Regions from separate parts of the Bibersteinia trehalosi USDA-ARS-USMARC-188 genome, predicted to be linked through region 2. Evidence: riboswitches for the same ligand, from Rfam matches in the RefSeq annotation. Region 2 holds a riboswitch; the other holds the start of a gene.

Region 1 (12,016 bases), 750 kb from region 2:
GGTTCATCTTGGAACATAACACCATCCCCTGTTTCTTGAGCATAGATAGCCTCGGCTGCACCTAAAGGTACATATACATCACGTAGCATGCCTTGAAATCTAGCGCTAAAACTAATGCCTTCATCATCAACAATATATTGCCCAATTGAGCGTGGGGAAATATTTAAGATGATCTTACCATCACGCACAAATTCCTGCGGCACATCTGTACCAGGATATTCGCTATTTACCAATAGATAAGGGGTATTATCATTATCCAAAATCCATTGGTAATAAGCGTGGTAAAGATAAGGTCGTAACGGTTTCATTAATCTTTATCATCCATGAGGTTTTTCGGCGCACTACCACCTACTGATTGTAAAAAGCTATCGCGTTTAAATACTCGGCTCATATAACCTTTAACGGCTGCACTTCCCTTACCGCTAAATTCTACGCCTAAATTGTGCATACGCCATAATAACGGAGCAATATAGCAATCTACTAAGCTGAAATCTTCACTCAAAAAGTATTCAGTATCAGAAAATACTGGCGCTAGCGCTAAAATCTCTTCACGCAATTGCTTTAAAGCTTTTTGCGCATCTGGCGTGTTAGGATCGCGATCAATAAAATCCATTAATGAATACCAATCTTGTTGAATACGATGCATATTTAAACGACATTGCGCACGTAAGACAGGATAAACAGGCATTAGCGGTGGATGTGGGAAACGCTCATCTAAATATTCCATAATGATACGAGCATTAGAGAGTACTAAATCACGATCAACTAGGGTTGGTGTTGTGCCACGCGGGTTAACTTCCATTAAATCTTCTGAAATCGTACCGCGTTGTACGTTTTCAATTTCATAAGCAACGCCCTTTTCCGCTAATACAATACGTACTTGGTGGCTATAAATATCCGTTTTTTCAGAGAAAAGCGTTGGCACAGAACGCTTGTTTGCACTCGTCATTGCATACTCCCAATAGAAATGTAATATTGTCAAATAACGGCGAATTCTACCATAACTTGCAACTTGATTTACAGCAGTTTATTTGTGATTTTTTACAGAAAATTTGATCAAATGCTTTGACGATAACACATAAAAGCTCTAGCATTTGCAACGGATGAATTTATTAACTTAAGGAGTAACTCGTGGAAACAACTAATCCAAAATCTGTTCAAGACATGTTGGACTATATTCACCTCTATCGTTTAAAAAATAAACTGCTACGTGAAACTGCAGATAACGACAAAAAAATCCGCGATAATCAAAAGCGAATCTTATTATTGGATAACTTAAACCAATATATTAGTAATGACATGACCGTAGAGCAAATTCGCACAATTATTATGGATATGCGTGATGACTATGAAAATCGTGTAGATGATTACATTATTCGGAATGCAGAACTTTCCAAAGAACGTCGTGAAATTCGTAAAAAAATGGCCGACTGCTCAGCGAAGAAAACAAAATAAATACCCATAATACAAGCGGTGCAAATCTTGCAAAATTTTGCAAAAATTGCACCGCTTGTTTCATGGTTACCTTACTGCCTGTTCAATCCGATCTGCAAATTTACCAATGCTAATAGCAAAATTATTCGAGCGGTTCCAGTCCATAATCGTGCGATAGTTATTTGAGACCAAAAACGCACGCCCTACTTCTTTATCTGGACGCACTAACCATAATTTTGCACTGCGTAACGCATTTAATTTACGATTTTCCTGCTCGCTAGGATAAGCTAAATAAAGCCCCATAGATTGCCATTCAGAAAGTGATTTTGCCTGATGCTTTTCAATACCAGCAAATGAGAGATCCATTGGCTGTGCTAATTTCACTTCAACCCCCCAAGGCAGATTTTGTTCCCATCCTACTGTAGCAAGATAAGAGGCTATTGAAGCAAAAGCATCATACTGGTTTCGCCAAATGTCTTTTTTGCCATCGCCATCACCATCTGCTGCATATTTCAAATATGAGGTTGGCATAAATTGAGTTTGTCCCATTGCACCAGCCCACGATCCTTTCATTTCAGCACGATAAATCGTTCCGTTTTGTAACATTTTCATCGCATTGACAAATTCTTGAGTAAACAACGCCTCTCGTCTTCCGTCAAAAGCTAAAGTTGCCAGCACTGAGAGCACATCAAAATTACCTTGATAGCGTCCAAAGCTACTTTCCATTCCCCAAAGAGCCATTAAATATTCTTTAGGGACACCATATTTTTGGCTTGCTTTATGTAGATGAGGTTGATATTGCCACCAGCGATCTACCGCAGCATCCACCTTAGCTTGGGTTAAAACTTTATTTAAATAATTGGTTACACCGTTAGGATTAGGTGCAGGCGGAGGGGTATTTGGATCACGACGACGCGCAGCTTGTTCCTGATCTAACTCCACAGCCCGAGCCACATAATTAATATTAAACTGAGAGTTTAAAACCTTGGCAGATACGCCTTGTCCAGCGGCCTTTTGTTTTAAAAAAACAACATAATCCGTAAAATTTTGGAATGTGCGCGGTTTAGCATATTGCGCATCCAGCGCTAATGGCTTAATCTGCGACTTATCGCTAGAACAAGCAACTGCCAATAAAGTTGCAGCACTTATTAATGCAACATTACGTAATTTTTTATACATCATTATCCTTGTCTATCACTACCATTCGGCTTGGTCGAATCACATTATCTTCGCGAATTTCAGCTACACCTAAAAAGGTTCCATCTGCTGAAAATAAGCGCGCTGCACCCAGAATATGCTGCTCATTAGCAAACTTCAGCCTTTGACCAAAGCCAACAGCCTTAGTTTGCAACTCATCTAAATTTATTCTCGGCAAACGGCTCACCGCGCTATCTATCGGCAAAAGCAGCTTATCTAACGTGGCAAGCGCTTGATTTTCGGCTAAATTTTGCAAATTCTCAATGGTCATCATTCTCTCAAATGGATAATCTGCAACCGCAATACGGCGTAACATCGTCACGTGTGCCCCACAGCCTAAAGCCTCACCTAAATCATCAATTAAGGTGCGAATATAAGTTCCTTTTGAACAATGTACTTCAAGGGTCAAAAATGGTGCTTGATATTCAATAAATTTCAGCTCAAAAATGGTAATAGGACGTGCTTCACGCACTACATTAATCCCCGCACGAGCGTATTCATATAAGGGTTTACCATTATGTTTTAAAGCAGAAAACATCGTTGGTACTTGCAGAATATCACCACGAAATGCATCTAAATTCGCTAAAATATCATGCTCAGAGACATTAACGCTCCGCGTTTGCACAACTTGCCCATCTGCATCACTCGTATCTGTACGCTCCCCGAGTTTTGCGCAAACTAAATAACGTTTATCCGAATCTAATAAGAACTGCGAAAACTTAGTGGCTTCTCCTAAGCAGATAGGCAACATCCCTGTTGCTAAAGGGTCAAGCGCGCCTGTATGCCCAGCTTTATTGGCATTAAATAGCCGTTTGACCTTTTGCATAATATCGTTAGAACTAACACCCTGCGGTTTATCTAACAAAAAAATGCCATGAATATCTCTGCCTCTTTTTTTTGGTCTTCTCCCCATTATGCTTCGTTTTCCGCCTCTTCATCAACATGGCGAGCTTGGTCTTGGCGTACAACATTGGTAACCAAATTCGACATTCTCATGCCTTCAACCAACGATTTATCATAGAAGAATTTAAGCTCAGGCACGATACGCAAACGCATCGCTTTACCCACTAAGGTGCGGATATAACCTGAGGCATTATTCAAACCTGCTAGACCACGTGTAATCGCATCTTGATCATTATCGAATAAGAAGGTAACGTAAATTTTCGCATATGCCAGATCACGACTAATCTCAACATCAGATACGGTCACCATACCAATGCGCGGATCTTTTACCTCACGCTGTAAAATAACCGCAATTTCTTTTTGTAATTCTTGAGCGACACGGTCGCTACGTTTAAATTCTCTAGACATGTTCTTTTCCTAAATCATTAAGCCCAAGTGAGGGCGCAAATCGGTTGATGATAGTCTAAAAGCTAAAAATAGACAAGGTACAAACAGGCAATGCCTTTACAAAAATACATACTTGTTCACATTTTTGTAAATTCTTACTTGTTTCTTCAAGCAAACTCCCGTATAGTCTTCGCCATTAGTCGGGGTGCCGTTAAAGGCTGAGATGATACCCGTGAACCTGATTCAGTTAATGCTGCCGTAGGAAACTAATGATGCCAAGATCCCATTCTATCTCTCTCATTTATTCTATCCTGCACGCTTTGGCTTTCCGAATCCTGTAATTCGGAGGGAAAATGTGCGTTGCAATTAAGCACCTTTGCCTTGCTTTTGGCTCATGCAAGCTATTTCAGCACTTTAATTTTGAGCTTCCAAAAGGCAAGTGGACAACACTCCTCGGAAGCAGTGGCGTAGGGAAATCAACGCTGCTACGCGCCATTGCTGGGCTTGAAGATCGCGCTGTCCAAGCAGGTGAAATCTGCTTTGCCGCCAATACCCGTCTTGCTTGGCTGGCACAAACCGATGCGCTCTATCCGTGGCTGTCACTGGTTGATAACGTTCAACTTCACGCGCATTTAAGCGGTCAAAAATCAGCAGAAACTTACCAAAAAGCGGTTTATCTCCTCGAACAAGTAGGCTTATCCGATCATCTTCATAAGCCTTGCTACCAGCTTTCTGGTGGACAACGGCAACGTGTTGCCCTTGCCCGCACACTGATGCAAGAGGCTAATTTAATTTTAATGGATGAACCCTTCTCTGCCCTTGATGCTGTTACTCGCCATCAACTGCAATCCTTAGCAGTCGAGCTGTTGCGTGGTAAAACGGTACTACTGATCACACACGATCCACAAGAAGCCATTCGGGTCAGTGATGAGATTCGTATTCTTCGCGGCCTGCCTGCTGAACTTTCTACCGTTTATCCGCTAACCGGACTCACACCAAGAACACTGGAGAATCAAGCTCTTTGGCAATTACAGCAGCAATTGTTTGAGGCATTAATTAGTGAAGGAAAAACAAGCGGGGAACATCTATGAAAATTTTGCAAAAAATACCGCTTTTTCGACCGCTTGTTATCGCACTTTGTTTGCTATTTTTATGGCAAAGTGCGGTCATTTTAGGCGAAATTCCGCCCTATTTGCTGCCCTCGCCCTTTGCCGTTTGGCACAAACTCAGCGAAAACATACCGCTCTTATGGAGTCATGCGCAAATTACCCTGCTTGAAATTCTGCTTGGCTTATTACTCGGCAGTGTATTTGGCTTAGGCTCGGCATTACTGCTCACACGTTATCAACGCCTTTCCGGTTTGTTATTGCCTATTTTGGTCATTTCACAAGCCATACCGGTATTTGCAATTGCGCCGTTATTGGTTCTGTGGTTCGGCTATGGGCTGGCTTCCAAAATTATGATGACGGTGTTGATTATCTATTTCCCTGTCACCACTGCTTGTTTTGACGGCTTACGTAACACACCAAACACTTGGTTGGATTTGGCAAAAACACTACAAATTTCACCGCTTGCTATATTGTTTAAAGTCCGTCTGCCTGCGGCATTACCCTCACTGGCTTCAGGCTTACGCATCGCCGTATCCGTTGCGCCAATTGGAGCGATTGTCGGTGAATGGGTCGGTTCGTCACAAGGCTTGGGCTACCTCATGCTACATGCCAACGCCCGAATGCATACCGATCTCATGTTCGCTGCCCTATTTATCCTCATCATACAGGCTCTTGCCCTCTATTTTTTTACCGACCGGCTGCTCAGACGCCTTGTGCCTTGGGCGGCATATTTACATTAAACGGAGAAACACAATGACATTACACCGCACTTTTCTTGCCGTCGCCACATTGATGGCTGCTCAAACCCTCGTCGCGAAAGAAAAAATCAGCTTGATGCTGGATTGGTTCGTCAATCCTGATCACGCTGCCATTATTGTGGCACAGCAAAAAGGCTATTTTGCGGAACAAGGGTTAGAGGTAGAAATTATCGAACCCGCTGATCCCAGTATGCCGCCTAAATTAGTCGCTGCCGGCAAAGCAGATTTAGCGATAAATTACCAACCACAACTTCAGCAACAAGTGGCTCAAGGCTTACCCTTAGCTCGGATCGGCTCATTGATTGCGACGCCACTCAATAGCCTTGTAGTGCTGGATAACGGCAAGATCAACAGCCTTGCTGATTTAAAAGGTAAAAAAATCGGTTATTCAGTGAGTGGATTTGAAGATGCTTTATTGAAAGCCATGCTCTCGTCTGTAAACGTTTCCAAGCAAGATATTGAGCTTGTCAATGTCAATTGGTCACTCTCGCCTGCTTTACTCTCAGGGCAAGTGGATGCAGTGATTGGCGCATTCCGTAACTTTGAACTCAATCAATTAGCATTGGAAAAACATAAAGGCAAGGCATTTTTTCCCGAAGAACACGGCGTACCGGCTTATGATGAGCTGATCGTTGTCGCTCATAAAGAAAAAGCAAATCAACCCAAATTCTCGGCATTTTTAACCTCACTTGAACAAGCAACAGTTTACACCCTAAATCACCCTCACGCCGCATGGGAAGCCTTTGTGAGTTACAAACCGCAAGAGCTAAACAACGAGCTTAACCGCAGAGCTTGGACAGACACTCTACCTCGCCTTGCCCATCGCCCAAGAGCCTTAGATAGCCATCGCTATCACCGAATGGCAGAATTCTTAAACGCCCAAGGCTTAGTCAAAGAGATGCCACCATTGGAAAATTATGCCGTGGAATTAAAGTAACTTGACCTTTCCCCACACCTATAAACAGGAGAGGGGAAAATCTCTTAGTAAGGAAAGTTTTATGTGCTATTTAACTCAAATCCGCCAACAGAATCCATTGATTCACAATATCACCAATATTGTCGCCGCCAATTTTTCCGCCAACGGTCTATTAGCATTAGGTGCTTCGCCTTTGATGTCTGCCAATATCGAAGAAATGGAAGAGGTGCCCCAAATCAGCAACGGCTTGGTGATCAATATCGGTACTTTGATTGGCAAAGAATTAGAGGCAATGTTGCTTGCTGGTAAAACCGCCAATCAAATCGGCATTCCTGTTTTACTCGACCCTGTAGGGGTAGGCGCAACAAACTATCGTAAACGCGTTGTACAACGCTTGCTGAGCGAGGTTCAATTTGCCGCTATTCGCGGCAATGCTGGCGAATTGGCAACGATTGCCGGCATTGAATGGCAAGCTAAAGGGGTAGATGCCGGAAATGGGCGCGGCAACCTGATCGAAATCGCTAAAATTGTTGCCAACACATATCGCACTATTGCGGTTATCAGTGGTGAAACGGATGTGATCAGCGACGGCACACGCACAGCATTGCTTACCAATGGTACGCCTATGCTCCCCAAAATCACCGCATCAGGCTGTTTGTTAAGTGCTGTTTGCACCGCTTTTTTAAGCGTTGCCGAACCAACAGGCTATTTCGATGCACTGTGTGAGGCCTGTTCCACCTACGCAATTGCCGGTGAATTAGCTGCAGAGAAATTACAACCAAGCCAATTGGGACAATTCCAAACAAGCTTACTTGATGAATTGGGCGTGATGAGCCCACAAGCGGTCAAATTACGGGAGAAAATTGCAAATGTCTAATATTTATCAAGCCTTAACTATTGCAGGCTCAGACAGCGGTGGAGGGGCAGGCATTCAAGCCGATTTAAAAACCTTTCAAATGCGTAAGGTATTCGGCACTTCCGTTATTACTGCCGTTACTGCCCAAAATACCTTAGGAGTGTTTGATATTCACACTATTCCTCTCCCTTCAATTGAGGCTCAAATAAAGGCGGTTGCAGAGGATTTTAATATTCAAGCATTTAAAGTCGGCATGCTTGGCACAGCAGAGGTTATTGAATGCGTTGCTGAGCAAATTAAGCTGTTCGATTTGGGTACATTTGTGTTAGATCCCGTGATGATTGCTAAAGGTGGCGCGCCCTTGTTGCAACAAAATGCTATCCAAGCGCTACGAGAAACGCTGTTGCCATTGGCTGATGTTATCACGCCTAATATTCCGGAGGCAGAAGCATTAACGGGGCTCACTATTGCGAGTGAGAATAGCTTGATTAACGCTGCAGCTAAACTACAAGAGATGGGAGCAAGTACGGTAATCATCAAAGGTGGACACCGTTTTAATGCGCAAAATGAAGCTTGTGTGGATTGGGTCTTTACTCCTGAAGAACAATTTACCCTTTTTTCCCCTCGCTTTCACACGCCCCATACACACGGCACAGGCTGTACTTTTTCTGCCTGTTTGACGGCTGAACTTGCTAAGGGCAATCCATTAAAGGTAGCAATAAAAATTGCTAAAGCCTTTATTACAGAAGCAATTCGCCAGCCACTCAATATCGGACATGGACAAGGGCCAACTAATCATTGGGCATATGGACAGTGATATACAACCAACTTAAGGAGTCTTATGTTAATTAAATCTTATCTTCCACTCTACTTTATTGCTGGCACTCAAGATTGCCGAATTCACGCAGGCAATCCCGCTGAAAATTTATTATGTATTTTACGTCAAGCCCTTGAAAGCGGTATTACCTGTTTTCAATTTCGAGATAAAGGCGCATTTTCACTCGAAAATCAGCCGGAAAAACAGCATGCACTAGCTCTAGCCTGCCGCGATCTTTGCCGAACATATAATGTACCCTTTATTGTCAATGATAACGTCAAACTTGCATTTGAACTTGAGGCAGATGGCATTCATGTGGGGCAAAGCGATACTCCAGTTACCGAAATTCGGCAAAAAGCCAAACAGCCATTCATTATCGGGTTATCAGTTAATACACTTGAACAAGCAAAATTTAGCAATATGGATCCGGCAATTGATTACTTTGGCATTGGCCCCGTATTTCCTACACAATCCAAAACAGATCCCAAGCCGGTAGTCGGCATGGAATTTATCCATACATTGAGAAAACATGGTATCACTAAACCACTCGTTGCTATTGGAGGCATAAAGCCCGAGAATGTACAACCACTCCGAGACTCTGGTGCAGATGGTGTAGCAGTGATTAGTGCTATTAGTCATGCTGAAAATGTGCCACAAGCGGTCAATTTTTTGCTAAAAGGTGCAAACCATGCAAAAAAATAACCCAACTAGAGTCGCAACTGCCGCAATGATCGGTACGACAATTGAGTATTTTGATAATTATATTTACACCATGGCTGCAGTGCTAATTTTTAATCACCAGTTTTTTAATAGTCATGACCCAATGTCAAACCAAATTGCCTCACTCGCCACCCTTGCTCTCGCCATTTTTGCCCGACCACTCGGTGCCGTGCTATTCGGGCATGTTGGCGATAAATTTGGACGAAAGCGAGCATTAGTTGCTTCATTGCTACTTATGGGGTTATCGACCATGATGATCGGCTTACTACCAAACTATGCTGCACTGGGTATTTGGGCTACGCTACTACTCTGTCTTTGCCGTATTGGACAAGGCATAGCTCTCGGTGGTGAATGGGCTGGTGCCGCATTAGTTGCCACTGAAAATGCACCTAATCACCAGCGCGGCTGGTTTGGCATTTTTCCACAACTTGGTGCCCCAATAGGCTTGTTGCTCGCCAATGGTGCCTTTTTCTTAACCACGGCACTATTTGGGCAACAAGCCTTTTTAGATTGGGCTTGGCGTATTCCTTTTCTTGCTTCGTTAATACTGGTTGCTATTGGTTTGTATATTCGTGTGAATTTGCATGAAAGTAGAGTATTTTTAAAAGCCGAGCAGCAGGGTAAAACGGTACACTTACCCGCCAAAGCTGTCTTTACCCTGCATTTCCGCCCGTTTATACTTGGCGTATTACTCGCTACAGCAGGTTACGTACTGTTCTATATTTTAATTGCTTTTGCTCAACTCTATGCCAAAAACCCAACAGCCCTTTCGCCACAAGGACATCCACTAGGCTTAGGATTAGATAGTGCGCTGTTTACCCGCTTGCTACTGATTAACTCTGTGGTTTTTGCCATTAGTATTGCGCTGTCTGGTTTGGGGATTCAGCTAATTGGACGCAGAATATGGATGTTGCTTTTTACCGCATTAACCGCAGTGTTCGGTTTAGCCCTGCCAGTGTTTTTGCAAAATGGCTCAGAACTATCATTATTTTGGTTCTTAGCCGTGGGAATGATCTTAATCGGTGCAACATTTGGCCCGCTTTCAATCTTATTGCCTGAATTATTCCCAACAGAAGCTCGCTATTCTGGTGCCGCCCTTGCTTATACTATTGCAGGTATTTTAGGTGGAAGTGTAGCAACTATCATCGCGATTCAGTTGAACAACCACTATGGTATCTTCGGTGTTGGGTTGTATTTAGCATTCAATTCATTGATTTCTTGCTTTGCGTTGTGGAAGATTAAAGAGACGAAAAATATAACGTGGTAAAAGAGAGACAAGCGCTTGTTTTTTGCATTTTTTCTGCAATTTACCAGCGCTTGAGCAACAAAAAACGCCATATCAAACCCGAGTCTGTTGATATGGCGTTATCTTATCGTAACATTATTTTTGACGCATTGCAGGGAATAAGATCACATCACGGATTGATGGTGCGTTAGCAAAAATCATCGCTAAGCGGTCAATACCTAAACCCTCACCTGCTGTTGGTGGCAAGCCGTGTTCAAGTGCGACAACGAAATCATCATCGTAGAACATCGCTTCATCATCGCCCGCTTCTTTCGCAGCAACTTGAGCGTGGAAACGTTCAGCTTGGTCTTCCGCATCGTTTAATTCTGAGAAGCCATTACCAATTTCACGTCCGCCAATAAATAGCTCAAAACGGTCGGTCACTTCTGGATTCTCATCGTTGCGGCGAGCCAGTGGCGAAATCTCCGCAGGGTGTGCCATTAAGAAAGTTGGTTGGATCAATTGATGCTCTGCCACTTCTTCAAAAATGGCATTCACCACTGAGCCTAATCCCCACGATTTTTGGATTTCAATACCTAAACCTTTGGCAATTTCAACGGATTTCTCGAAGCTATCTAAGTCTTCACGAGTGATGCCGTTACCATATTTTACAATCGCATCGTGCATAGTAATACGCTCGAATGGTTTGCCAAAATCAAACACATATTCACCATATGGCACATCGGTTGTACCTAGAATATCTAATGCCAGTTTGCGTAATAGCTCTTCAGTGTTATCCATTAAATCGTGGTAATCCGCATAGGCTTGGTAGTATTCAATCATGGTAAATTCTGGATTATGGCGAACAGATACCCCTTCATTACGGAAATTGCGGTTTAATTCAAATACCCGCTCAAAACCACCTACCACTAAGCGTTTGAGATAAAGTTCTGGTGCAATACGCAGATACATATCTACATCTAACGCATTATGGTGTGTAATAAATGGTTTTGCCGCTGCTCCACCCGGAATAACTTGCAACATCGGCGTTTCTACTTCAATAAAGCCACGCTCTAAGAAGAATTGGCGAATACCCGAAACCACTTGCGAGCGAATCATAAAAGTACGACGAGATTGCTCGTTTGAAATTAAATCTAAATAACGCTGGCGATAGCGGGTTTCCATATCCGTCAAGCCTTTGTGTTTTTCAGGCAATGGACGCAACGCTTTCGTTAATAATTTAAATTGATGGGCTTTAACTGTCAGTTCACCCGTCTTTGTTTTAAACAGGCTACCGCTTGCCCAAACAATATCGCCTAAATCAAGCATTGCGATAAGCTCCGCATATTCACCTTCTGGTAAATTATCACGGGCAATATAGAGCTGAATGTCACCACTGACATCATGAATCGTCGCAAATGCAGCTTTACCCATCACACGGCGTAACATTACACGTCCTGCAACTACCGCAGGAATATTTTGCTCTTTTAACGCTTCGCCATCAGTTTCATCATATTGTTTGTGTAAATCGGCCGCTAAATGTTCACGGCGATAAGTATTTGGAAAGGGGTTGCCTTTGGCTCGAAGTTGGGCTAGTTTTTCACGGCGAGCAAGCATTTCGCCATTAAGATCTAATTCTTGATTTTCTTGTTCTGACATTGTATTACCTTAAATGAAAAGAATTCGTTTCAAAA
Region 2 (12,016 bases):
CGGGATTATCACAGATGGTGACATTCGTCGTACTTTGGCAAAATTTGGTGCAGAAAGTTTACAAAAAAGTGCTGCAGATATCATGACGATAAACCCTAAAACCGTTGCAGATTCTACCTTCCTAGCACATGCAGAAGAGCTCATGAAAGAACAGCATATTCACTCACTTATTGCCTTAGATGAGCAAGGTAAAGTATCCGGTATTGTAGAATTTGCGAGCTAATCATGGCGAAATCTAACCATATCACTCGGGCAGGCTGGCAAGCGCTCGATCAAGAGCTGAAATTTTTATGGAAAGAAGAGCGTCCCAAAGTGACTCAAGCTGTCTCTGATGCTGCTGCATTAGGTGATCGCAGTGAAAATGCCGAATATATTTATGGCAAACGCCGGCTGCGTGAAATCGATCGTCGCGTGCGTTTTCTTTCTAAACGTTTAGAAGTTCTACAAATCGTGGATTACCATCCATCGCAAGAAGGTAAGGTGTTTTTCGGCGCTTGGGTTGAATTAGAGAACGAAGATGGCGAGATTAAACAATATCGCATTGTGGGTTGTGATGAATTTGACCCTGCAAAACAGTGGATCTCTATTGACTCGCCGGTCGCTCGAGCTTTAATTGGTAAAGAAGTCGATGATGAAGTGCAGGTACTTACCCCTACTGGGAAAGTTACCTTATACGTTAATCGAATTTGGCATGAAAAATAATCAACGCGGGAGATAGCGCGCGCTGATTTTAGCAACTGTATCTCCCCAAAATTTTTGGCAAGATACAGTTGCTATAAGTTTTCTGCCTGCTCTAACAATTTTTGCTGTTCTAACGCCAATTTCTCAAGTTTACGCTGTTCACGACGTAATTCGTCTTCCGCTTCCCAGACATCATAAGCTTGCACAATTTTTGCGACTACTGGATGACGCACAATATCTTGGCTATCAAAATAGTTAAAACTGATATCAGGAACTTTGCTCAATACTTCGATCGCATGCTTTAATCCTGATTTAGTTGAACGCGGTAAATCAACCTGAGTAATATCCCCTGTAATCACCGCTTTTGAGTTAAACCCAATGCGGGTTAAGAACATTTTCATCTGTTCAATCGTCGTATTTTGGCTCTCATCAAGAATAATAAATGCATCATTGAGGGTACGCCCACGCATATAGGCAAGCGGAGCAATCTCAATCACATTACGTTCCATCAATTTCTGTGCCCGTTCAAAGCCGAGCATTTCAAATAAAGCATCGTAGAGTGGGCGAAGGTAAGGCTCAATTTTCTGCCCCAAATCCCCCGGTAAAAAGCCTAATTTCTCCCCAGCTTCCACTGCCGGGCGAGTCAGTAAAATACGGCGAATTTCTTGCCGTTCCAATGATTCTACGGCAGCCGCTACTGCTAAAAAAGTTTTCCCCGTTCCAGCCGGCCCAATACCAAAACTAATATCGTGACTTAAAATATTACGCAGGTAAGTTTGTTGGTGCCCACTTCTTGGTTTAATTACCCCCCGTTTTGTTTTGATCGCAATTTCATTTCCGCTATTTTGCCACTGACCTTGTAATAAGGTTCGACTTTCAGCAATAGCGAGATGCACATTTTCTAAGTCTAGTTCTTTAATTTTTCCCTTTATTGGTGCAGTTTCGTTATACAACTGCAGGAGTAGCTTTGCTGTATTTTGTAAAACATGATGAGAGTAATGATTGGTTTCAGCTGGTTGTAATGTAAGAGTAAAACCTTGGCGAGCAATCAGTAGATTGAATTGCTTTTCAATCAACGCCAGATTTTCATCGAATGCGCCACAAAATGCTTGCAAACGAGCATTGTCTTGTGGTTCTAGAGTAATAATAAGTTCGTTCAAAATAAGTCCCTATGTAAGCGCTTCAAACCTGTCGAAATTTTGCAAATATTCTAAGTGATTTTAGCAATTGATAATAGTCTGTATTTTGCCTAAAATGTCTTCGTTCTCATTGGGGTGCTTTGTAATGTAAGGCTGAGAAATACCCATAGAACCTGATCTGACTAATATCAGCGTAGGGATTTGAGACAGCAATGACTATTTCTGTTTTAGATCCTTCTATCTCCATTTTTAGAAGGAACATTGAATGAAACTTTCCAAACTCCTCCCTTTTACGATTTTCTCCCTCTCTACCAGCGTTTTAGCCCATGAAAAACCGGTATTAACAATTTATACCTATGACTCTTTTGCCTCTAAATATGGCCCCGCGAAAACCTTAGAAGCGCTGTTTGAGCAAGAATGCAACTGCGATATCAAATTCATGCCTTTTCAAGATGGCGTAACTATGTTTAACCGCATTCGCCTAGAAGGCAATAAAACCAAAGCAGATGTCATGCTTGGTATCGACCAAAATGTGATGAATGAGGCAGAAAAATCGGGTCTATTTCGCGAACACCATTTGCAAAATAATGCAAAAAACTTACCGCTTGAATGGAAAAGTACCATATTTTTACCTTACGACTATGGCGAATATGCCTTTATTTACAACAAACAAAAACTCGCTAATCCGCCACAAAGCTTAAAAGAGTTGGTTGAGCGGCAAGATCTCAAGGTAATTTATCAAGATCCAAGAACCAGTACAGTTGGACGTGGTCTGCTCTATTGGATCAACCAAGTTTATGGTGAAAAAAGTGCACAGGCGTGGCAAACGCTCGCAAAACATACCGTCACGGTAGGTAAAGGCTGGTCAGAAACTTACGGGGCATTCTTAAAAGGTGAATCTGATCTCGTACTGAGTTACACGACTTCGCCACTATACCATCAATGGCACGAACAAAATGATGATTATGCTGCCGCACCATTTAGCGAAGGCCATTTGCTACAAATAGAAGTCGCGGCTATTCTCGCCAGTTCACAGCAACGCTCTCTCGCACAGCAATTTTTAGCTTTTCTGCAAAGTCCTGCCGCACAAAAAGCCATTGCTTACAATAATGTAATGAAACCCGTAAATGCGGTTCAAGCAGATCCTGCATTTAAGCAATTACCCAACTATCCGATCCTTAATTTCAAACAACCAAATAGTGAAACAACAAAAAATTGGTTGGCAACGTGGCAACAGGCAGTAAGTAAATAGACCTTACAAGCGGTGAGATTTTGCAAATTTTTGGCAAAATCTCACCGCTTGCAGAGAGCCGAAAATTAGATTATAACTAACCGACTTTTTCTCTCTCATACCTAAAATGCAAGATTTTATTCAACAAGCAAATCAATTCGGGCAAGAAAAATGCCCGTTTTTCTTTTTGATCGATTTTGAACAGCAAAAACCGATTATTTTCCCATTGGCTCAAGCAAACCTGCATGCACTTCAATTTGTATTTCCTCATTTAGCCATACAAGAATGCATAAATGTTGAGCGTAAATTTACCTTTCAGCCAATCCCCTTAGACTATCCACGTTATCAGGCTGCATTTAATTTTGTTCAACGCGAAATTCAGAAAGGAAACAGCTATTTATTAAATTTAACCTTTCCGACAGAGATTAAAACAAATTATCGTTTAGATGAAATTTTTGCAGCAAGCCATGCCAAGTATAAATGCTATTTAGCTGAGAAATTTGTCTGTTTCTCACCTGAATGCTTTATTAAAATTCAGCACAATAAGATCTATTCTTACCCAATGAAAGGCACAATTAATGCTGCTGAAGAGCATGCAAAAGAAAAATTATTAAACTCCACCAAAGAATTTAGTGAACATAATACGATTGTTGATTTAATCCGAAATGATCTCGCTCTAGTTGCAGAAAATATCCAAGTCACAAAATATCGCTATGTTGAAAAAGTGCATACCCATCGCGGTGCAATTTATCAAACCAGCTCTGAAATTTGTGGTGATTTAGGGGAATATTGGCAAAAAAATATTGGTTCGATACTGGCAAAATTATTGCCAGCAGGCTCAATTAGCGGAGCGCCCAAAGCGAAAACCGTAGAAATTATTCAGCAAGCAGAACAGCAGGAAAGAGGCTATTACACAGGGATTTTTGGCTATTTTGATGGAGAAAATTTAGAAAGTGCTGTGGCTATTCGCTATATTGAACAACAAGATGAGCAATTATTTTTCCGCAGTGGTGGTGGAATTACTTTTTTAAGTCATCTTGATGAAGAATATAATGAAATTCTCGAGAAAGTTTATGTCCCAATTTCCACTCTTTGAAACCATTGCCATTAAGGATGGCATTGCCCAAAATATTGCATATCATCAAGCACGATATGAAAAATCTTGTTTTGGCTATTTTAATGAAACTCCATTATTTGAGTTAAGTAAAATTCTAACTATTCCACAGGAATATAAGCAGGGATTATACCGCTGTAAAATAGCCTATAATCAACACGATTATGAAATTCAATATTTCCCTTATCAAGCAAAAGAGCTCCATTATTTTGATGTTGTTTATTCTGACAATTTAGATTATCAATTTAAATACAGTAATCGCTCTATTTTTCAAACCTTTCCTATCAACCAACATAGTGAGGTGATTATTATCAACAATGGAAAAGTAAGTGATTGTACCATCGGGAATTTGCTTTTTTCAAAACAAGGAAAATGGTATAGCTCAAAAGATTACCTGCTAAAGGGCACACAATTAAGTCGCTTACTAGATGAAAAACAAGTTGAATTACTTGATATTCCTGTAGAAAGTTTAGGCAACTTTGAACAAATTATGCTAATCAATGCACTTAATCCGTTCGATCTAGCACGTGCGCTCCCCATACAAGCGGTACGTTTTGCATAAAATTTTACGATCAGGATCGAAAAATTTACAAAAAACAGTTGAAACTGTATGAGTAAACAGTATAATAATTTACAGTTATTGATGCACAGCCCGCCCAAACTATTTTGGGCAAGATAAAATAGGAAACATTATGGCTAGCGAGAAAAAAAATCAGAAAAACCAAGTGGTAAAGCAAACAGATCCTGAAGCAAGAGAGAAAGCACTTACTGCAGCATTAGCACAAATTGAAAAACAGTTTGGTAAAGGCTCTGTAATGACTTTAGGCCAAACCCAAACCCTTGATATTGAAGCGGTTTCAACAGGATCTATCGGTTTGGATTTAGCACTCGGTATCGGTGGTTTACCGATGGGGCGTATCGTTGAGATCTTCGGTCCTGAATCTTCAGGGAAAACAACACTTACCCTTTCTCTTATTGCACAAGCACAAAAAACAGATAAAACTTGCGCATTCATTGATGCAGAGCATGCTCTCGATCCTGTCTATGCGCGTAAATTAGGGGTAAATACCGATAAATTATTGATTTCTCAACCAGATAATGGTGAACAAGCATTAGAAATCTGTGATGCATTAGTTCGCTCTGGCGCTGTAGATGTCATTATCGTGGACTCAGTTGCTGCATTAACGCCGAAAGCAGAAATTGAAGGCGATATGGGCGATTCTCATATGGGATTACAAGCTCGTTTGATGTCACAAGCACTGCGTAAATTGACTGCAAACATCAAAAATACCAACTGCCTAGTGGTATTTATTAACCAAATTCGTATGAAAATTGGTGTCATGTTTGGAAATCCTGAAACAACTACAGGTGGTAACGCACTTAAATTCTACTCTTCAGTACGTTTAGATATCCGCCGTGCAGGAGTGGTAAAAGAAGGTGATGAGATTTTGGGTAACCAAACAAAAGTTAAAGTGGTGAAAAATAAGGTTGCGCCACCATTCCGCGAAGTGATGTTTGATATTATGTATGGTCAAGGCATTTCTCGTATGAGTGAACTATTAATCTTGGCTGAAGCTCAAGGTTTAATCAAAAAATCTGGTGCTTGGTTCTCTTATGAAGGGGAGAAAATTGGCCAAGGTAAAAATAATGCAATTAAGTGGTTAAAAGAAAATCCAGAAATTGCGGATAAAATTGAACAAGATATTCGTGAGTTGCTAACAAACAGCCCAGAAAAAGCCTTGATCGCAGAGTCTTCTAGTGATGATGGCGATGATTTAGTTAATAATAGCGAAGAATTTAACGAAGAGTTTTAAGAATGGGAATGCGGTTTAAATAAACCGCATTTTTTATTGATGACAGCAAAATATAGTGCACTAAATTATTTACTCTATTTGCTTTCCAAACGGGACTATAGTGAATTAGAGCTTAAACGTAAACTCAAACTGAAAGCCTATACTAATGATGAAATTGAGCAAGCAATGAGCAAAGCTCAAGAAAATCATTGGCAAAGTGACGAACGATTCTGTGCAAGCTATCTGCGATATAGAGCATTGCAAGGCTATGGGCCACGCCGTTTACGTCAAGAACTCTTGCAAAAAGGTATCAAAGATTGGATGATTCAACAAGCTCTGGATAATTGTGAAGTCGATTGGTTTGAATTAGCCGAAAGCGTTTTTGAGAAAAAGCGGCCACATGTTTGGGATCTCAAGGCAAAACAGAAAATGTGGCGATATATGATAAGCCATGGCTTTGCTAATGATCACTTTTCACATTTAATGGATTTAGATTACGGCGATAATTACGATGCAGAATATACAGATGAATAAAATTACCTTTTTCTCACGCTTTGAAAACGATATTGTTAATGGTAAAAAAACCATTACAATTCGAGATAAATCAGAATCTTTTTATCAAGCAGGACAAGAGCTTTGTGTTTTTACCAATGAAACAGACCGCTTGTTTGCCAAAATTCAAGTATTATCTGTTGAACCTATCCACGTTGAACAGCTTTCAGAGCAACATGCTAAACAAGAAAATATGAGCTTGTCAGAATTACGCCAAGTGATTAAAGAGATTTATCCAGAAGAACAGCAACTTTTTGTAATTACATTTGAGCTAATCAAATAATGAGTCTATTTGAATCCAGCAAACAGCGAGAGATTTGCCCTGAATGCGGTGCAATGTTACAGATTAAACGTGGCAAGCAAGGCTTATTTCTTGGCTGCAGTGCTTACCCGCAATGCCATTACATTAAATCATTGCAACAGAGTTATCATATAATCAAAACACTAGATGAGCCTTGTCCAGATTGCAACGCCCTATTACAACTGAAACAGGGTTCATTCGGTATTTTTATTGGCTGTAGTGATTATCCCAATTGCCGTTTTGTCGTACATGAACAAGTGGAACAGGAAGAAGAATTTGATTGTCCTGAATGTAGCACGGGTAAATTGGTTAAACGTACAGGGCGTTCAGGTAAAGCATTCTATGCTTGTAATGCCTATCCAAAATGTAAATTTACTTTAGCAATAAAGCCTGTAAAAAGGTGCTGCCCTGAGTGCAATTACCCTTTGGCTCTTGCCCAAAAACAGCAATACCAATGCGCCAATAAACTATGTCAGCATATTTTTAATGAAAAGCCAAATGACAACAATTAAACAAATTGCAGAAAAACTAAAGCAGGATCAAGTCGTAGCCTATCCAACCGAAGCAGTGTTCGGATTGGGCTGTAATCCGAATAGCGAACAGGCTGTAAAGAAGTTACTTGCTCTGAAACATCGCCCAGAGGAAAAGGGGCTAATATTGATCGCTCCTCATTTAGATTTCTTAATGCCCTATATTGACGATAACCGTTTAAGCGAGAAGGAATGGCAGCGTTTCCACCAAATTTCAGATAAAGCAATAACTTGGATTATGCCTGCTAAAGCGAATGTACCATCTTATCTAAAAGGAAAATTTGATTCTATCGCTGTGCGTCTATGTCAAATTCCTGCCGTTGAACAGCTATGCAATAGCGTAGGCTTTGCGCTCACTTCAACCAGTGCTAATTTAAGCGGCTTACCGCCTTGTAAAACAGTCACTGAAGTATTGGCACAATTTGGAACCCATTTTCCGGTTTTGGATATGCCTACAGGTGGAAAAAGCAACCCTTCAGAAATTCGTGATATTTTCACACAACAGATTTTACGAAAAGGATAACAATGAACCAATATGCCGTATGGGGAAACCCTATCCAACAGAGTAAATCTCCCCGTATTCATCAACTTTTTGCCAAACAGACAGATAAAGCAATCAATTATATTGCTAAATTAGGTGATGAAACCCTATTTGAACAGCAATTAACGGGCTTCTTTAACTCGGGGGCGAAAGGAGCCAATATTACCGCGCCGTTTAAAGAACGCGCATTTGCCTTAGCGGATATACATAGTGAAGCTTGTTTACAAGCCCAAGCTTGTAATACATTAAAGCGCTTAGACGATGGAAGATTATATGCCGACAATACAGATGGGCTGGGCTTAATCGCAGATTTAAAACGTTTAACTTGGTTAAAACCAACACAACGAGTATTAATTTTAGGTGCTGGCGGCGCAACAAAAGGCGTGCTTTATCCACTATTACAAGCTCAACAAAGCGTTACACTTTATAATCGCACCCCCCAGAAAGCGGTTGATTTAGCTGAAAAATTTGCAAAATTTGGTGAAATTCAAGCCGCTTGTTGGAACGAAATCTGCCAGCAACAATTTGATTTAATCATTAATGCCACTTCACTAGGCTTACAAGGAAAATGTGTGGAATTACCCGTATCACTACTTGTGTCTGCCAATATATATGATATGCAATATGCGCCTCAGCAAAAGACCCCTTTTTTAAATTATGCTCGAGCAAATGGTGCAGAAAATTGCCAAGACGGCTTAGGTATGCTTGTTGGTCAGGCAGCCTATGCTTTCCAATTATGGGAGGGAAGCTTTCCAGAAATTGTGCCAGTACTACAACAATTATCAGCAGAAATGAATAGTTAAGCAGTTTTCTACTGTTTTTTACGCAATTTGCCGAAACTCTATGCAAAAGAACGCAAAAATTTATTTTTTTAAAAAAAGTATTTGACGAACAAAGGGGAAATCAGCATAATACGCCCCGCAAAGCCGATATGGTTACGCAAATGGCTACATAGCTCAGCTGGTTAGAGCACAACACTCATAATGTTGGGGTCGCAAGTTCGAATCTCGCTGTAGCCACCATTGCGGGAATGGCGAAATTGGTAGACGCACCAGATTTAGGTTCTGGCGCCGAGAGGTGTGTGGGTTCAAGTCCCTCTTCCCGCACCATTTAATGGCTTGCAAAAATACGACTGGAGTATCGCCAAGCGGTAAGGCACTGGGTTTTGATCCCAGCATTCCTAGGTTCGAATCCTAGTACTCCAGCCATCTTGTTCATCATATCTCTAATAGCTAACTTAAAGTTAGTTTTTTTCATTTGGGGTATCGCCAAGCGGTAAGGCACCGGGTTTTGATCCCGGCATTCCTAGGTTCGAATCCTAGTACCCCAGCCATTTCTTCCCAATAAATTTCTTAATAAATATCGCATTATTTGCTTTTGCTTATCGCTGAAATTCTTTAAAATTCTCCGCTGTATTTTTCTAGGAGAATGTTATGCTTAATCCCAAAAATTTAGAATCAATCGCACAGCAGCTTCATAATGCTCTGCCGCAACCGTTAAAAAATCTTGGTATCGATCTTGAAGAAAAATTTAAACAGATTTTACAAGCTCAACTCGCGAAATTGGATGTAGTTACCCGCGAAGAATTTGACGTTCAATCACAAGTATTATTACGCACCCGTGAGAAACTGAATGAGTTAGAAAAACGTCTTGATACACTACTAAATGACAAATCTGAACAGAATTAATTTTTAATCTTAGAGGACTATCAATGCAAAATATCAATCCAACTCAAACTTTTGCTTGGAACGCGTTAGCTCAGCATAAAATGGAAAACCTCACTATTCCACAACTTTTTGCTGATGAACCAAACCGGTTCGATAAATACTCCCTCCGCTTTGAAGATCAAATATTGGTTGATTTTTCTAAAAATGCGGTGAACCAACAGACCTTAACCCTACTACGCCAACTTGCAGAGGAGTGCCAGCTTAAATCTGCAACCTATGCAATGTTCAACGGCGAAAAAATTAATCGCACAGAAAACCGCGCCGTACTACACACTGCATTACGTAATCGAGCAAATACCCCTGTAGTAGTGGATGGTAAAGATGTGATGCCTGAGGTAAATGCAGTACTGGCAAAAATGAAAGATTTCTGCGAGAAAGTAATCTCAGGCGAATGGAAAGGATACACAGGCAAAGCAATTACCGATGTCATCAATATTGGGATTGGTGGTTCAGATTTAGGCCCTTACATGGTTACAGAGGCTCTACGCCCGTATAAAAATCATCTGAATATGCACTTTGTCTCAAACGTGGATGGTACACATATTGCCGAAACTCTACGCAAAGTGAATCCTGAAACTACTCTAGTCCTAGTAGCAAGTAAAACTTTTACGACTCAAGAAACCATGACCAATGCATATTCTGCTCGTAATTGGTTATTGGCTGCAGCAAAAGATGAGTCCGCGGTAGCAAAACACTTTATCGCACTCTCTACCAATGTAAAAGAAGTTGAGAAATTCGGCATTGATACAGCCAATATGTTTGAATTCTGGGATTGGGTGGGAGGCCGCTACTCACTCTGGTCAGCAATTGGCTTATCTATCGCGCTCTCACTCGGTTTTGAAAATTTTGAGCAACTGCTTGCTGGTGCGCACGCAATGGACAAACATTTCCTCAATGCGCCAATTGAACAAAATATTCCAACTACCCTTGCACTTATCGGCATTTGGAATAATAATTTTTTAGGTGCAGAGAGTGAAGCTATCCTGCCTTATGACCAATATATGCACCGTTTCGCGGCCTACTTCCAACAAGGTAATATGGAGTCGAACGGTAAATTTGTCGGCAGAGACGGCAAAGCGGTGGGCTACCAAACCGGTCCAATTATCTGGGGAGAACCCGGCACCAATGGTCAGCATGCTTTCTACCAATTAATTCACCAAGGTACAACATTAATTCCGTGTGATTTTATTGCCCCAGCACAAACCCACAATCCTCTTGCTGACCATCATAGCAAATTACTATCTAACTTCTTTGCCCAAACTGAAGCATTAGCTTTCGGAAAAGCAAAAGAGATTGTTGAACAAGAGTTCTTACAAGCGGGTAAAAAACTCGAAGAAGTTGCAAATATTGTGCCATTTAAAGTATTTACAGGCAATAAACCAACCAACTCTATCTTGCTACAAAAAATCACCCCATACACGCTTGGCGCATTGATTGCGATGTATGAACACAAAATATTTGTACAAGGTGTGATCTTCAATATTTATAGCTTCGACCAATGGGGTGTTGAGCTAGGTAAACAACTTGCTAACCGCATACTGCCAGAGCTGGAAAATAACGAACAAATCACAAGCCACGATAGTTCTACCAATGGCTTAATTAACCAGTTTAAAGCGTGGCGATAATTTGTATCAAAGGCCTACAGAATTTGTAGGCTTTTTTATTTTTATCTCTTGCAAAGCAAACGGTTGTAAAGTAGAATTCTTCGTCAATACTACCGTATTGGCACCCTTTTATTATTTTATATACAGGAGTGTCCCATGGAAGTTTTCGATTACGAAGATATTCAACTTATCCCTAATAAATGTATTGTTAGTAGCCGTAAAGAGTGCGATACCAGCGTTAAATTCGGTAACCATACTTTTAAAATCCCTGTTGTTCCCGCCAATATGCAAACCGTCATCAACGAAGAACTTGCAGAATGGTTTGCTCAAAATCACTACTTCTATATTATGCATCGCTTTGATGAAAGCGCTCGCAAACCTTTTGTCAAAAAGATGAAAGAAAAAGGATTAATCGCATCAATCAGTATTGGGGTTAAAGATTACGAATATGACTTTGTACGAGAACTCGTCGCTGAAAATCTCGTTCCTGACTATATCACTATTGATGTGGCTCACGGACATTCAGATGATGTAATTAGAATGATCCAATTTATAAAACAACACTTACCATCTACATTTCTAATTGCTGGTAATGTAGGTACTCCTGAAGGCGTACGTGAATTAGAAAATGCAGGCGCTGATGCTACTAAAGTGGGAATTGGACCTGGTCGAGTTTGTATTACGAAACTGAAAACAGGCTTTGGTACCGGTGGCTGGCAGTTAGCTGCAGTTCGCTTATGTGCAAAAGCAGCACGTAAACCAATTATTGCCGATGGCGGTATCCGTCACCATTGTGACATAGT

What was found. A riboswitch is a leader RNA that binds a small molecule or an ion and turns the genes downstream of it on or off. The one in region 2 is predicted to bind thiamine pyrophosphate.
Region 1: it holds a riboswitch for thiamine pyrophosphate, as region 2 does, so the genes downstream of both, F542_RS05610 (ABC transporter ATP-binding protein) here and thiB (thiamine ABC transporter substrate binding subunit) in region 2, are expected to answer to the same signal.

What each region holds. Positions count from the first base shown of each region.
Region 1 is NZ_CP006954.1:1,220,192-1,232,207, forward strand. Features, by position in the region: gene F542_RS05580 (ClpXP protease specificity-enhancing factor) at 1-308, opposite strand, end outside; gene F542_RS05585 (glutathione S-transferase N-terminal domain-containing protein) at 308-949, opposite strand; gene F542_RS05590 (DUF496 family protein) at 1,165-1,455, shown strand; gene F542_RS05595 (lytic murein transglycosylase) at 1,522-2,613, opposite strand; gene truB (tRNA pseudouridine(55) synthase TruB) at 2,606-3,544, opposite strand; gene rbfA (30S ribosome-binding factor RbfA) at 3,544-3,942, opposite strand; TPP riboswitch at 4,113-4,203, shown strand; gene F542_RS05610 (ABC transporter ATP-binding protein) at 4,275-5,012, shown strand; gene F542_RS05615 (ABC transporter permease) at 5,009-5,770, shown strand; gene F542_RS05620 (ABC transporter substrate-binding protein) at 5,784-6,725, shown strand; gene thiM (hydroxyethylthiazole kinase) at 6,787-7,581, shown strand; gene thiD (bifunctional hydroxymethylpyrimidine kinase/phosphomethylpyrimidine kinase) at 7,574-8,377, shown strand; gene thiE (thiamine phosphate synthase) at 8,402-9,079, shown strand; gene F542_RS05640 (MFS transporter) at 9,066-10,364, shown strand; gene lysS (lysine--tRNA ligase) at 10,479-11,981, opposite strand.
Region 2 is NZ_CP006954.1:473,385-485,400, reverse strand. Features, by position in the region: gene F542_RS02355 (KpsF/GutQ family sugar-phosphate isomerase) at 1-223, shown strand, start outside; gene greB (transcription elongation factor GreB) at 226-702, shown strand; gene F542_RS02345 (PhoH family protein) at 774-1,841, opposite strand; TPP riboswitch at 1,942-2,038, shown strand; gene thiB (thiamine ABC transporter substrate binding subunit) at 2,086-3,072, shown strand; gene F542_RS02335 (aminodeoxychorismate synthase component I) at 3,179-4,147, shown strand; gene F542_RS02330 (aminotransferase class IV family protein) at 4,125-4,727, shown strand; gene recA (recombinase RecA) at 4,858-5,979, shown strand; gene recX (recombination regulator RecX) at 6,019-6,492, shown strand; gene yqfB (N(4)-acetylcytidine aminohydrolase) at 6,479-6,793, shown strand; gene F542_RS02310 (DNA topoisomerase family protein) at 6,793-7,323, shown strand; gene F542_RS02305 (Sua5/YciO/YrdC/YwlC family protein) at 7,310-7,864, shown strand; gene aroE (shikimate dehydrogenase) at 7,867-8,685, shown strand; tRNA gene F542_RS02295 (tRNA-Met) at 8,828-8,904, shown strand; tRNA gene F542_RS02290 (tRNA-Leu) at 8,907-8,991, shown strand; tRNA gene F542_RS02285 (tRNA-Gln) at 9,016-9,090, shown strand; tRNA gene F542_RS02280 (tRNA-Gln) at 9,141-9,215, shown strand; gene ubiK (ubiquinone biosynthesis accessory factor UbiK) at 9,316-9,570, shown strand; gene pgi (glucose-6-phosphate isomerase) at 9,594-11,234, shown strand; gene F542_RS02265 (GMP reductase) at 11,370-12,016, shown strand, end outside.